DNA from 3 places in the Paenibacillus pseudetheri genome. Region 2 is predicted to be linked to each of the others. Evidence: riboswitches for the same ligand, from Rfam matches in the RefSeq annotation. Region 2 holds a riboswitch; each other region holds the start of a gene.
The links. A riboswitch is a leader RNA that binds a small molecule or an ion and turns the genes downstream of it on or off. The one in region 2 is predicted to bind cyclic di-GMP.
Positions count from the first base shown of each region.

Region 1: linked by a shared signal. The riboswitch ahead of L1028_RS13615 (glycosyl hydrolase) and the one ahead of L1028_RS04520 (thiamine pyrophosphate-binding protein) in region 2 are both predicted to bind cyclic di-GMP.
Region 3: linked by a shared signal. The riboswitch ahead of L1028_RS07635 (anti-repressor SinI family protein) and the one ahead of L1028_RS04520 (thiamine pyrophosphate-binding protein) in region 2 are both predicted to bind cyclic di-GMP.

Region 1 covers NZ_CAKMAB010000012.1:135,882-140,169, reverse strand. Annotated here, with positions in the region: gene L1028_RS13620 (glycosyl hydrolase) at 1-223, opposite strand, end outside; gene L1028_RS13615 (glycosyl hydrolase) at 316-1,836, opposite strand; cyclic di-GMP riboswitch class I at 1,849-1,928, opposite strand; gene L1028_RS13610 (sugar phosphate nucleotidyltransferase) at 2,076-3,449, opposite strand; gene L1028_RS13605 (UDP-glucose dehydrogenase family protein) at 3,924-4,288, opposite strand, start outside.
Region 2 covers NZ_CAKMAB010000004.1:26,286-30,573, reverse strand. Annotated here, with positions in the region: gene L1028_RS04530 (helix-turn-helix transcriptional regulator) at 1-751, shown strand, start outside; gene L1028_RS04525 (methyl-accepting chemotaxis protein) at 874-2,124, shown strand; cyclic di-GMP riboswitch class I at 2,319-2,415, shown strand; gene L1028_RS04520 (thiamine pyrophosphate-binding protein) at 2,544-4,178, shown strand; gene L1028_RS04515 (carboxymuconolactone decarboxylase family protein) at 4,189-4,288, shown strand, end outside.
Region 3 covers NZ_CAKMAB010000006.1:123,768-128,055, forward strand. Annotated here, with positions in the region: gene sipW (signal peptidase I SipW) at 1-521, shown strand, start outside; gene L1028_RS07625 (TasA family protein) at 606-1,208, shown strand; gene L1028_RS07630 (helix-turn-helix domain-containing protein) at 1,368-1,697, shown strand; gene L1028_RS07635 (anti-repressor SinI family protein) at 1,906-2,061, opposite strand; cyclic di-GMP riboswitch class I at 2,089-2,173, opposite strand; gene L1028_RS07640 (2-oxoglutarate dehydrogenase E1 component) at 2,644-4,288, shown strand, end outside.

The sequences.
Region 1 (4,288 bases), on a different contig from region 2:
CATTAAGCAGTTGACTGGCTTCCTCAGAAGCTAAAGGATTAATGGGTACCGCAGGTAGTGTGATAGATATTGTGGAAGTAGTTGTTGTAGTGGTAGCTGATGTGGTAACATTCTGAGGCGCAAGAAGGCTGCGTGCCTCACTCAACGGCAGAAAAGACAAAATAAATATTGTGAGGACAGGCACAACAGTGACAAGAAACGGGTACTTACAATAAAAGCGCAAGTTAATCCTCCTTCCGGCAGCCTCCACAGGTGCTCAAGTGATCATATTCCTGTTCAGGACAAGCATCTTTTTAGCCAAATGAGGACTATCGCTTAGGTGAGATCTGAGAGGAACAACACGCTAGAAGGAATGGTTCCTTTCGGCTGACTTGGACTTTTCCACATCAGCTTTACTCTGGCGTCCCCCTGATTCTCGTAATATTCCACTTTGATATCATACAATTGTCCGGCCTTCAGAGTGATACTTCCTTGACGCTCTGTTACACTCTGCTCTATCCAGCTATCAATTACGGGTATCCCATCAATCCAGACACGTATTCCATCATCAGATGCGCTGTAGATTTGATAAGTTTCACTATATAGAGCCTTCATTTTACCGCTCCAGCGTATAGAGAAATTGTCTATACCAAGAGAAGCATCCGGCGTTCCTAACTGCCAGTTAAAATCAATCACTGCATCGTTCTTAGTCAGGGCTGGTGTTCCCGATAGCCGCATGTTTTTAAAGTATTCACCCTTCAATCCATTCTTCAATGGAGGGAGTGCTTCCTGTTCGTTAGCGGGCGGGAGCATCCCCGAGTTATATTTATCCCGAGTCAGTGTAAAGCTGTTATTCATAAAGGTTTGGATCGTTTCTATGCTGTTATTTTCATATAGAAATTTTCCCCAACTCATCATAAATACCCATTTACTTTGCGACTGCAACAGTTTGGTCGGATTTGGCAAATCGCCATTCTCTCCGATAGCAATGGGTTTACCAGCAGCCAGACTAAGCAAACTGTCATAATATTGTTGCTGGTAGTCATTCTCATAGATATCTGCTGCCAAAATATCCACCTTATCCGCACCCGGATAAGTAAGGGCATAAGGATCTGACCACGCATTTGGAGCGTTCGGGCTCCAAACCCACAACAAGTTATTTAATTTATGAACGTTAGCAAAACGATCATACATAATATTCCACAGTTCGGAAAAATTGTTCTTCTTCCCCCACCAGAACCAGTTGCCATTCATTTCATGGTAGGGTCTCCATAGAACGGGCACCTTTGCATCTCGTAAGCTTTTTAACGAAACTGCGACTTTATCGAGTTCAGCAATCAGACTGCTATACTGCGGTGTGCCAGGGGTTACGTATTTGTCGAATTCGCTTTGGCTAAGACTTCTCTTAACGTTCGACCAATCATAAGAAGTTCCAGGCAAGTTCGCATGGAAGGTCATCGCTACAATCCCGCCGCCTCTACTCCAATTCATAGCGCTGTTCACTACGTTCTGACGCTGCCAAGCTACCGTTCCCTCAGATTGTCCGCTGATCGCACCCATCTCATACCCATGAAGAGCAGCATATTGTCCGCTTGTGGTCTTTAGCTTGTTGTTGATTTCATCCGGACTTTCCAAATAGTCATGCTGTCCTGCGAGAATCCCTTTTCCGGAAATAGAATATAGGTCATTAAGCAACTTGACGGCTTCAGGAGAAGTCTCCGGATTTACCGGATTTCCAGAGCTAGAAGCAGCGCCTGCTGCAGACGGTGCACTCCCAAATCCCAATGGAATCACCGTCAGAAACAAGACCAGAGACAGGAACGTGCTGAGAAGTCGATACGTACGGTAAGCTTTCAAAAAAATCTTCCTTTCGGTAGCTAGGCTGCCACTCTTGCGAAGGCCCTATAGCTTTGCGTCCCTACCTTTCGATAGGTTTGCCATTATCAAATTGAGGAGGATTAATCCCTCTACCGTAAATATCGACTTCATTTAATTGTGATTTTAGCGATTTTTGTCTATTATTGAATAATTAGGTCGAAATACCTGTTAGTGATAGATTCAAAGTGGTTATATAGATAGGTTAGAATATTTTAGTCCTAAGAAATGAACTGCTGCAGCTCGATATCATTCCAGTCTAAAGTAATACGAATATTGTCCTCCTCTACTAGTTCAGATCCCGTCTGTACCTCAATAAATTCAACATCGGTTAAAGCGAGAATAGCGTGTTTTGTCCCTTCCGGTATACGAACTACATCACCGGCTTTAACATTATGCATTTTCTCATTCAGCACAATGCTTGCTTCACCGCTGACAATCGTCCAGATCTCACTGCGTTTACGATGTAGCTGATAGCTGATATTTTTACCCTCGGCAATAAATATTCGTTTGGTCAGCACTTCATTCCCTTCATCGTATTTCACATAATCAATGACCTTATAATGTCCCCAGCGGCGCTCCTCGTACATCGGTCTTTGTTCAAAAGACTTCAGCACTTCTTTAATGCGCGGACTCTCGGCTTTATGCGTTACTAAAATCCCATCCGGGCTGGCCGCGATAATCAGATCCTTTGCACCGATGACTGTAATAGGAATATCAAGCTCATTGATCAAGCAAGTGCCTTCAGAATCCGCTGTTACAAAACCTTTGCCAACATGGTTGCTAGTCATTTCCTCAGTTAACGTATTCCAGGTTCCAAGATCCTTCCAGAATCCATCATATGGCTGCACCACGATATTCTCTTCTTTTTCCACCACTTCATAATCAAAACTGATAGAAGACAGCAGCTTATACTGTTTCTGTAACTCTTCATAACCTAATGGCAACCCTTTACGCTGCAAAATATCCAGCAGATACCCTAAACGAAAAGCGAACACTCCGCAGTTCCACAATGCATTTCGGGCGATTAGCTCCTCAGCTTGGATCCGATCTGGTTTCTCCTGAAAGTGACTCACTCTCATAAAACCATTCTCTCCCGCCTGATCTGTGGTAGGAATGATATATCCGTATTTCTCCGAAGGATGTTCAGGAACAACCCCCATCAGCGCAAGATTCGCACCACTTTCCAGCATGGTATGCTCTAATTCAGCTACCGTATCGAAGAATGAAGCCTCCACATAGGGGTCCACCGGTAAGATGGCAATTGTCTCCGCAGGTGAGACTCCCGCTACTGAATATAAGTATGTTGCTGTCAGCGCAATCGCTGGAAAGGTATCGCGGCGTTCCGGCTCGACGATGATCGGCACATCCGCGCCCAATTGACTCTGAATCATTTCCACTTGGCTGCGGCCTGTGGCTAGATAGGAGGAATCCTCCATGCCTCTCTCTTTCAGTTGTCTCCATACTCGCTGAACCATCGACTCCGCTTCGCCCTGAGGACTTTGCAGCACTTTTAGAAATTGCTTCGAACGTGAATCATTAGACAAAGGCCACAACCGTTTTCCTGAACCGCCTGATAAAAGTACTAACTTCATAATTTGTCGCCTCCGCAAAAGGATTGTTATTCATCATGGATTACGCTTTGCTGATTGTGCTGGGATGCGCCAGTAAAGATTAGGATTGCTTCATCGCTTTGCTTGGTCGCCAATTTAAAGGCATTGTTAGGCATAAGCCACTCCAAGGAATATTGGACTTCCGATCGCTGTTATCCTCAGATTTCCTGATTTGAACCGCTTCTTGCGGTAGAAATCTGAGGATAAAGGCGAACGCTACCGCTTCTACAGTTCCAATAATCCTCTCCGTTCCCTTCCTAACAACCTTTTTTTATATGGCTCCAACTCGCTTACGCTCGGTGGAGCAACCTTTCATTACCTTACCGTGCTTCCCGGCTGTTCCAGCGGGAGCTGATGGGATGATTACTAAAGATCTTTTGCCGCCTGCGACGGCAGGGAACAACTAAAGCGAATAGAATCCCTTTGAATCATTCTATTGTTCAAACCTTGTTCGCCCTAAAGATTCATCTCGACAGCCTCAATGACTACAGAATCATTCAGACCACTCAACTGCGGGCGGCCGATTGAATAATAAGATAGGCCAGTACCCTCAATCTGCTCTTTCGTGTAGACGTTACGACCATCGATTAGCACCTTCCGGTGCATAACGTTGGCTACCTTTTGCAGATTTATATCCTTAAAGACTCCCCAAGCAGTAAGCAAACATATGGCATCGCTATCCTCAGCCGCTTCCTCGGGAAGCGAGCACCAACGGAGCTGCGGATGATCATATTGCTGCCGGAAATTATCAGCAGCGATCGGATCGTACAGCTTCACGATCGCCCCCTCCGCTACGAGCATCTCAATAATTTCCCGCGCAG
Region 2 (4,288 bases):
AACGGGAATGAAGCCACTAGAGATTGGTTCACTGCTTCTGTCCGCTGACGCATCTATAATGAAGGATCTGGGGATACAAGATGACTACTCTTCCGCTGTTCTCAAACTAGAGGCTGCATCTTCACATCGAACTAGTAACCCAGCAAATTACCTAAGCGAGCGTATTCATATTGATGGCGCCAGTTGGCATCCTTCGGATGAGACTTATCCGTTCCTCTCTGTACTGCAGGGAGCACTTTGGGAGGACCGCAAAGTAAAAATCACTTATCTCCGGAGCAACGAGACAACGGTCCGTTTCATTGAACCTCTTGGGTTAGTTGCAAAACGCGGCGTTTGGTATATCGTAGCCAAAAGCAAGGATGAACTACGAACTTTTCGCGTGTCCAGATTAGTTAACGTTGAGGAGACTCATGAGTGGTTTAAAAGACCTGATGACTTTGATTTAAAACAGTACTGGGAGGAGTCCACCACGGCCTTTAAAGCAGCACTGCCAAAGTATCAAGTAAAGCTAAGGGTCAGAACATCTGTCTTAAAAGAATTACAGCGAGAAAGATTCGTCTCCGTCCAATTGATAGAGCCAACTAGCAATGCAGAGTGGGTGAACTTAGATGCCGAATTTAATACGATCGAGTCTGCCTGCCAGATAATCCTTTCTTTTAGTCCATCGGTTATTGTACTTTCACCACAAGAACTTTTAGAGATGGTAAAGTCTGCTATCGCAAAAATTTCCGCTATTTATGAGAATTTTTGACACGAAATCTAAAGAACTACTCCTAAAAGAAGATTTATGTCAGTTCTTACTATAGACCAATCACCTTTAAATCCCATATAATAACACCAATACATAATATTAATAAGGAGGACATTATACCAATGAACTGGATGCATAAACTTCCGTTAAAACAAAGAATTGTTGCCGGATGTTACCTCGTTGCCACACTATTTGCCATTCCTGTTTTAGTTACTTTTATGATCTTAGGCAACATTATTTTGGGTATTGTACTAATCGTTGTTCTTGCTGCATTAACTTTACCCGTGGCCCGCTTTGTCGAGAGAACGCTTACATCTTCTTTTGATGATATCGCGAATGTATCTCATAGTATTTCAAAAGGGGATTTTACAAGTAGAGCCGACGAGAACGGGTCTATGGGGGACGTAAGTCGTTCCTTTAATACTATGATTGACAAGCTCAAGAAGATTTTGACAGAAGCATCACAAATCACTCGTCAAGTTATGGATGCAAGCCGTGGAATCGAAGATAAGAATCAGAATTTAAAAATTGTCATGGCACAGGTAGCCTCTTCGTCTAACGAGCTAGCTCTTGGTGCAAATGAAATATCTACGGATATCGCTGAAATGACAGAATCCATTAAAGATATTGAGAATAAAGTATCCAATTATACGAACTCAACGAAAGAAATGAACAGACGTTCAATACATACATTAGAACTAGTTGAACAAGGACGGCAATCCGTTGATACTCAAGCTGAAGGCATGCGTAAAAACATCCAGGCTACTCAAAAAGTAGCTGATACTATCGAAGCCCTGTCTCAAAATGCTCGCGGAATTACGATGATTACAAAAACCATCACAGAGATCGCTGAGCAGACCAACCTCTTATCGCTGAATGCCTCCATCGAAGCAGCACGTGCCGGAGAGCATGGTCGAGGATTTGCTGTAGTCGCACAGGAGGTTCGTAAACTTGCCGAGGAATCAACGGCTTCAACAAAGGAAGTCTTTGGCTTAGTTCGGAGCATCGAAACTGATATCAAACAAGCGATTGACAATATCGCTATCAACGAAGAAGTCGTACAGGTACAGAATGAGATGATCACTCAATCTGCTCATATTTTTGCTCAAATTGTGCAAAGTGTGCAGTATATTACCGAGCAAATCTCTTCCTTCTCTGCTGAAAGTGATCTGATGTTGGAAAGTGCCTTGAAAATCTCAAGTGCAATAGAGAATATCTCTGCAATCACACAGCAAACCGCTGCCGGCACCGAGGAAGTATCCGCCGCTATGAATGAACAAATTAATGCCCTGCAGTCCGTCGCTGAAGAAACTGAGAAAATGACACAGGCTGTGTTTAATCTACAGAAGACCATCCATATTTTCAAGTTTTAAGTCATTTGCAAATCATATAAACAAATCCAAAAAACTCCCCCTAACTTTTGACTTAGGGGGAAGTTTTTTTGGATATCTATTACTTCATAGGTTGGACAAGACTTTCGTCAAAATTCGAGTTAATTTGCGAAAATATATTGACAAAGGCCCTCTAGGAATATATTGTAAAGGAAAATTATTCTTATAAATTTTAAAATTAATATTGGCAAAATCTTCGAAAGAGGATGACGCAAAACCATGGATCTACAGCCTCATTTTTAAATCAGAGGCCATGACTGCCAGGTTGCTGAAAACCAAGACGACTGAACTATTGTTCAGTCTCTATGGCGATTTATGCCACCAACCTGTGCCCTATTTCAGAGCACAGGTTTTCTAATGTTTGATTTCAAAATAACAATCAACTTGTGAGGTGTATTTTTTTGAAGACAGTCGCAGATTACATGTCGGAAGCACTACGGAACCTAGGTGTTACCCATTCCTTTGGTATTATTGGCAAATCCATTTGTCCTATCGTTCTCAAAATGGTAGATTATGGTATTGAATTTATTCCTGGGAGACATGAGTCCAGTTCCGGCTTCGAAGCAGCCGGGTATGCGCTGAAAACTGGAAAACTAGGTGTAGCTTTTGGTACTTCAGGTCCTGGTGGAACAAACCTATTAACTGCAGCAGCACATGCTAAGGCCAACAACCTACCTGTCCTATTTATTACTGGCCATCAATCTATTAAAGAGCTTGGAATTCCCCAATGTCAGGACTCTACCTCTTTTCTAGCTGATTTAGCTGATATGTTTAGACCTGCCACCTTATATAGCAAACTTATTGAACGTGGAGATCACTTTAGCACAATCTTTAATCATGCCATTTCCATTGCTTTGAGCGGTAATCGCGGCCCCGTTCACCTTTGTATTCCCTTTGATGTACAAACGGAATTGCTAGAGGAATGTAATATTGTAATTCCTGAACGCGAATCACTGGTTAGCCACGCAAATATCGACCGTGTACTTGATGCTATAAATAACTCAAAGAATCCAATAATTATCGCTGGGAAAGGCGTTAACCGCTCAGGAGCACATAGTGAGCTAATTCAATTAGCGGAAACATTTAATATTCCTGTTGTTACATCTCCAGGTGGTAAAGGGGCTATAGCTTGGGATCATCCACTCTATCACGGTCCAATTGGAGTAGGCGGTTGTACCCATGGGGATGACTTATTGAATCAAAGTGATCTATTTATCGTTCTCGGCTCACGTTTAAGTGATATGACTATTTGTAATCTTAAAAGGGAAAATCATCCTACAACATTAATTCAGTTTGATAGCGATCCGACTTTTGTCGGAAAAATATTGTTCTCTAAAACGATTCCAGTGACTGGAGATCTACGCGACAATCTAGTTTGTTATCTCAATAATATTGACACGAACAACATCACAAAACGCGAAGCACCGACAAATTCCGATTATACCGAAGAGCCTCCGATTTTACCAAGCCTTTCACTTGCATCGGTCTTGAGTACGATGAGTGATTTGATTCCTTATAACAGCACAGTCTTTGTTGATGATGGAAGTCACGGTTTCCATGCTGCGAAATGGTACAAGGTTAAGAAACCGGGCAGTTTTGTTTTCGATGCTTACTTTGCTTGTATGGGTAATTCCATCGGGATGGCGATTGGTGCAAAGGTTGCTGCTCCAGAAGAAACGATCTTCTGCATTACAGGAGATGGATGCTTTATGATGCTAGGAGCAGAGATCAACGCTGCTGTCTGCAAGGATATTCCTGTCATATTCATTGTTGTAAATAATAAACAGCTAGATATGGCTCTAAAAGGTATGGAAAAGACTACAGGACGTATTGACGGAACTATCTACGAAGTCCCTATGGACGCTGTAAAATTCGCAGAATCACTAGGCGCTACGGGTTATAAATGTGAGACAGCGGAGGAATTCGAAACAGCCATCAAGGACGCTGTTGCAATTAACCGTGTTGCCGTCATTGAACTGTTAACAGACCGTGATGAGGTCCCTCCGACAGCTCACCGTACTTTGAACCTAAACTAGGAGGTCACTTATGAAAGACAATGTAAACAGTGGTCTTAACCACTTCACGAACCTCTCAGGAGACTACGGAGCTAAAGCACTGGCTCCGATTAAAGAACATTTCCCCGATT
Region 3 (4,288 bases), on a different contig from region 2:
TGGTAGCCGTAGTTTTATCAAAGGCCTCCGGCGGTGAACCTGCCTTCTTCGGATACCAGATCAAATCGGTACTCTCAGGTTCGATGGAACCAGGGATTCAGACCGGATCGATTGTCGCTTTAAAACCGGGAGGAGATATGAATCGTTTCGAAAAGGGCGATGTTATCACCTTTAGAAATGAAGAAAACCTGCTCATTACTCACCGTGTTGTAGAAGCAACAATGAACAAAGCTACTGGTGAAGCCATGTATCGTACGAAAGGCGATAACAATGATGCACCTGATATGAACCCTACCAGTTCCACGAATGTTGTAGCTGAGTATACAGGGGTCACCGTACCTTACGTAGGTTACGCTATGAATTTCGCGGTTTCCAAAGCCGGAAGTGTCGTGCTCATGATCGTACCAGGCTTGATGCTCCTGCTCTATGCCCTGTATTCATCATGGAAGGCTGTAGCTGCTCTCGAAAAGAAAAATGCAGCCATACTGCCTGCCTCTCCACCCCCAACCGAAATACAGTAATTCGTTGATTGTCCGCTTCCGCTTACGAACCGGAAGTTACAATATATAAAATTTAACCACAAAAACCGAGGAGGAATTTTAATTATGGGTATCAAAAAAACATTGGGTCTTGGCGTAGCATCTGCAGCACTGGGTTTATCATTGATTGGTGGAGGAACTTTCGCTTACTTTAGCGACACTGCAACAAGTACCTCTACATTCGCAGCTGGTACACTGGATTTGAACTCTGACCCTTCTGTTATCGTTAATATGGATAAATTGAAACCAGGTGATACTATCAAAAGAGATTTCAAACTGAATAATGATGGTAACATCGATATCGGCTCTATTGTTCTCAAAACAAAATACTCCGTTAATGACGTAGGTGGTAACAACAATGGTGTTGATTTAGGTAAATTCATTAAAGTTAAATTCCTGCAAAATAAGGATAAGAGCGGTAACATTATTCCGGATATTGTAGTTTATGAAACAACACTAGCTGATTTGCAAAATTCAACACCTGATCTCGTAGAAAAATTACCGTTCATAGGCAATGAAGCATCCGGTATTAAAGCAGGTACATCTGATAGCTTCACCGTTAAGTTCGAATTTGTAGATGACGGTAAAGATCAGAACATTTTCCAAAAAGATGTGTTGACACTGACTTGGGACTTCTTTGCTAAACAAGCCAGAGGAACTGACTACTAATCTAATAAGTCTTCCATTCGAAGAGCAGCAGATTCTTATTCCGGAAAGCGGATAAGCAGATGCTGCTTTTCTCTTTACAATAAACTTTGTCGAATTTATTGATATTTGCTATACTAATAACAAAAATTACGGAGGGGCGTCAGCATAGTGCCACAAAATATGGGCCAACGTATCCAGCATCTCCGCCTAGAAAAGGGTTTGTCCCTATCTGAGCTTGCGGACAGAGCGGATGTTGCTAAGTCGTATCTTAGCAATGTGGAGAGAAACATCCAATCCAATCCTTCAATCCAGTTTATCGAAAAGATCGCCGACGCGCTTCAGGTATCTATCCACGCTTTGCTCTATGGAGAACCTAATGATGCTGAGGAATCACCTTTAGATTCGGAATGGTTCCGATTGGTGCAGGAAGCTATGGCCTCAGGCATAAGCAAACGCGAATTCAAGGAGTTTCTGGACTACCAGAAATGGCGCCTTGATCAGAAGGATTAATATGCACCCGACCTGATAAGATCCTCTTCTACTCATACTATCAAACATAAGCGCCTTCGCCCTCCTAACATGGACTGCGAAGGCGTTTGAATTCTTGCAGAATACAATAATCATATACGGTGTGAAAATTACACTTTGATTTATACCGCAAAAGAGCACAGCGAGTTTATCGCTGTGCCCTTTTTCAAAATATAACGCACTAAATGTATTACTGCACGGCTTGCACAGTCTTCTCATGGAAGAATCGACGAATTTCATCTGCCTTTATGCCAGCCTTCTTAGCTGCTAATAATAAATGTACCCACTCAACGTCTAGATCAATGACCTGCTGTTCTCTGTTGCTTCCCTGGTTGGACTTGTCCAAAAAATCTCCTCCTAAGATTTTACGTCCCCAGGCAATCCGGCTGTCATAGTATTTCTACCTTAGACCCGCGACTTTGTGCCCCTGCCTTTCGGCAGGTTTACCTTTTACTGGACCCTTTACACGAAAGGATCTACTTTGAAATATATGAAAATCGCTAACTGCAATAACATTATACTATACTAAAGTGGAAAAGTGTGTCGATTTCTGATTAGTTTTTCCATTAAAAAACAAAAAATAGAAGCTCTTTTGTGCGATATCTTGTCCTATTAACACGATACTCGTCCTATTCTAAAATTAATTAAGCCAATATAATGATGCTTCCTTCCCTATTAGTTAAAAATAAGGATATTAGAATCATTTTAGTAGGCCTTAGGAATGGGTAATGAGAAGAAACAGCGTTCTTTTCATTAGAACAAGCTAACCCATACCATTTTGCGAACGTATTGGACGAAAGAATGAATTGATTACACGTGTGGAAAGTAGCACAATAAGATGAGAAATGAAACCGCAATCATCACAGCTCCAGTAAGCGTTGACACAAAATGTCACGTATGGAGTTCATCCGTTAAGGAGGATGTATTCATGGCAGCCAAAGAGCCCTATAACGAATCCATTTGGAGTAAGTATTACGGACCCAATTTAGGCTACATTCAAGAAAGATATGAACAGTTTGTGAAAGATCCTTCCACCGTAGAGAATAATTATCGCGAGCTTTTTACAAATTCGGGTCCCCCACCCCTAACACTGGATAGCGAACCGGCTCCTCAGCCTCGCATCTCGGGAGACACCGAATGGCTTAGAAAGGCAGTAAGAGCTTCCAAGCTAATCGCTAATATTCGTATATATGGCCATATGGCCGCTGATATTGATCCGCTTGAGCGCGATCACAATCCCATGGCTAAATATCTCGAACTCGAAACCTACGAGCTGACTCGTGAGGATTTGATCGCACTACCTGCCACGCTCATTTGGGAGAATGCGCCAAATGATGTGCATACCGGATGGGATGCAGTTCAGCGTATGCGTCAGGCTTACACCAAGACAATCGCCTATGAATTCGGGCATGTGCATGAAGAACAAGAACTGAAATGGTTGAACAGACAGGCAGAATCAACAAGCTCACCAGCGCCTTTAAATAATGCAGAACGTAAGGAGCTACTAAATCGCCTGATTCAAGTAGAGCAATTCGAAACCTTCCTCCACAAAACCTTTGTGGGTCAGAAGCGTTTCAGCTTGGAAGGCAATGACGCTCTCGTACCGATGCTGGATGAAATCGTACGCGCTGCTGCGCATGACGGCGCAGAGCATATTCTGATGGGCATGGCGCATCGTGGTCGCCTCAATGTTCTTGCACATATTTTGGGCAAACCTTATGATATTATATTTTCAGAGTTTCATCATTCTCCGAACAAGGAGCTCTTCCCTTCCGAAGGCTCTACAGGCATTAACTATGGCTGGACGGGTGATGTGAAATACCATCTCGGTGCAGACCGCGCTGTCCGTGAAGGAGAAACCGTACGCACAAGAATAACACTAGCGAATAACCCAAGTCACTTGGAATTCGTCAATCCTGTCGTGGAAGGCTTCACTCGTGCTGCTCAAGAAGATCGGAGCACAGCCGGATTGCCGAAGATTGATACCAGTAAAGCTATGGCGGTACTGATGCATGGCGATGCAGCTTTTCCAGGTGAAGGGATTGTTGCAGAAACACTTAATATTGGCAAACTTCAAGGTTATCAGAATGGTGGAACGATCCATATCATTGTTAATAACCGGATCGGCTTTACGACAGAAAGTGAAGACTCCCGTTCAACGCATTATGCGAGTGACATCGCCAAAGGATATGAAATTCCAATTATCCATGTCAATGCAGATGATCCTGAGGCCTGTATATCAGCTGTTCGTTTAGCTAGCGCATATCGCAATCAATTCAAAAAGGATTTCGTTATTGATCTCATCGGCTACCGTCGTCATGGACATAACGAAATGGATGATCCTGAAACTACACAACCTATCGTATACGGTAAGGTACGTAATCATCCAACCGTTTACAAGGTGTATGCGGAGCGGCTACAGCGTGAAAAAATCCTTACAGCTGAAGATGTACAAAAGATGCACGTTGAAACAGAAGGCGTATTGCAACGTGCGTACGATAGTATGAAAGAAGGCAATCACAAGAAAAAAGAACCTAAAGCCTTCATTCCTCTTCAAACAGAGCGCTCAGCGG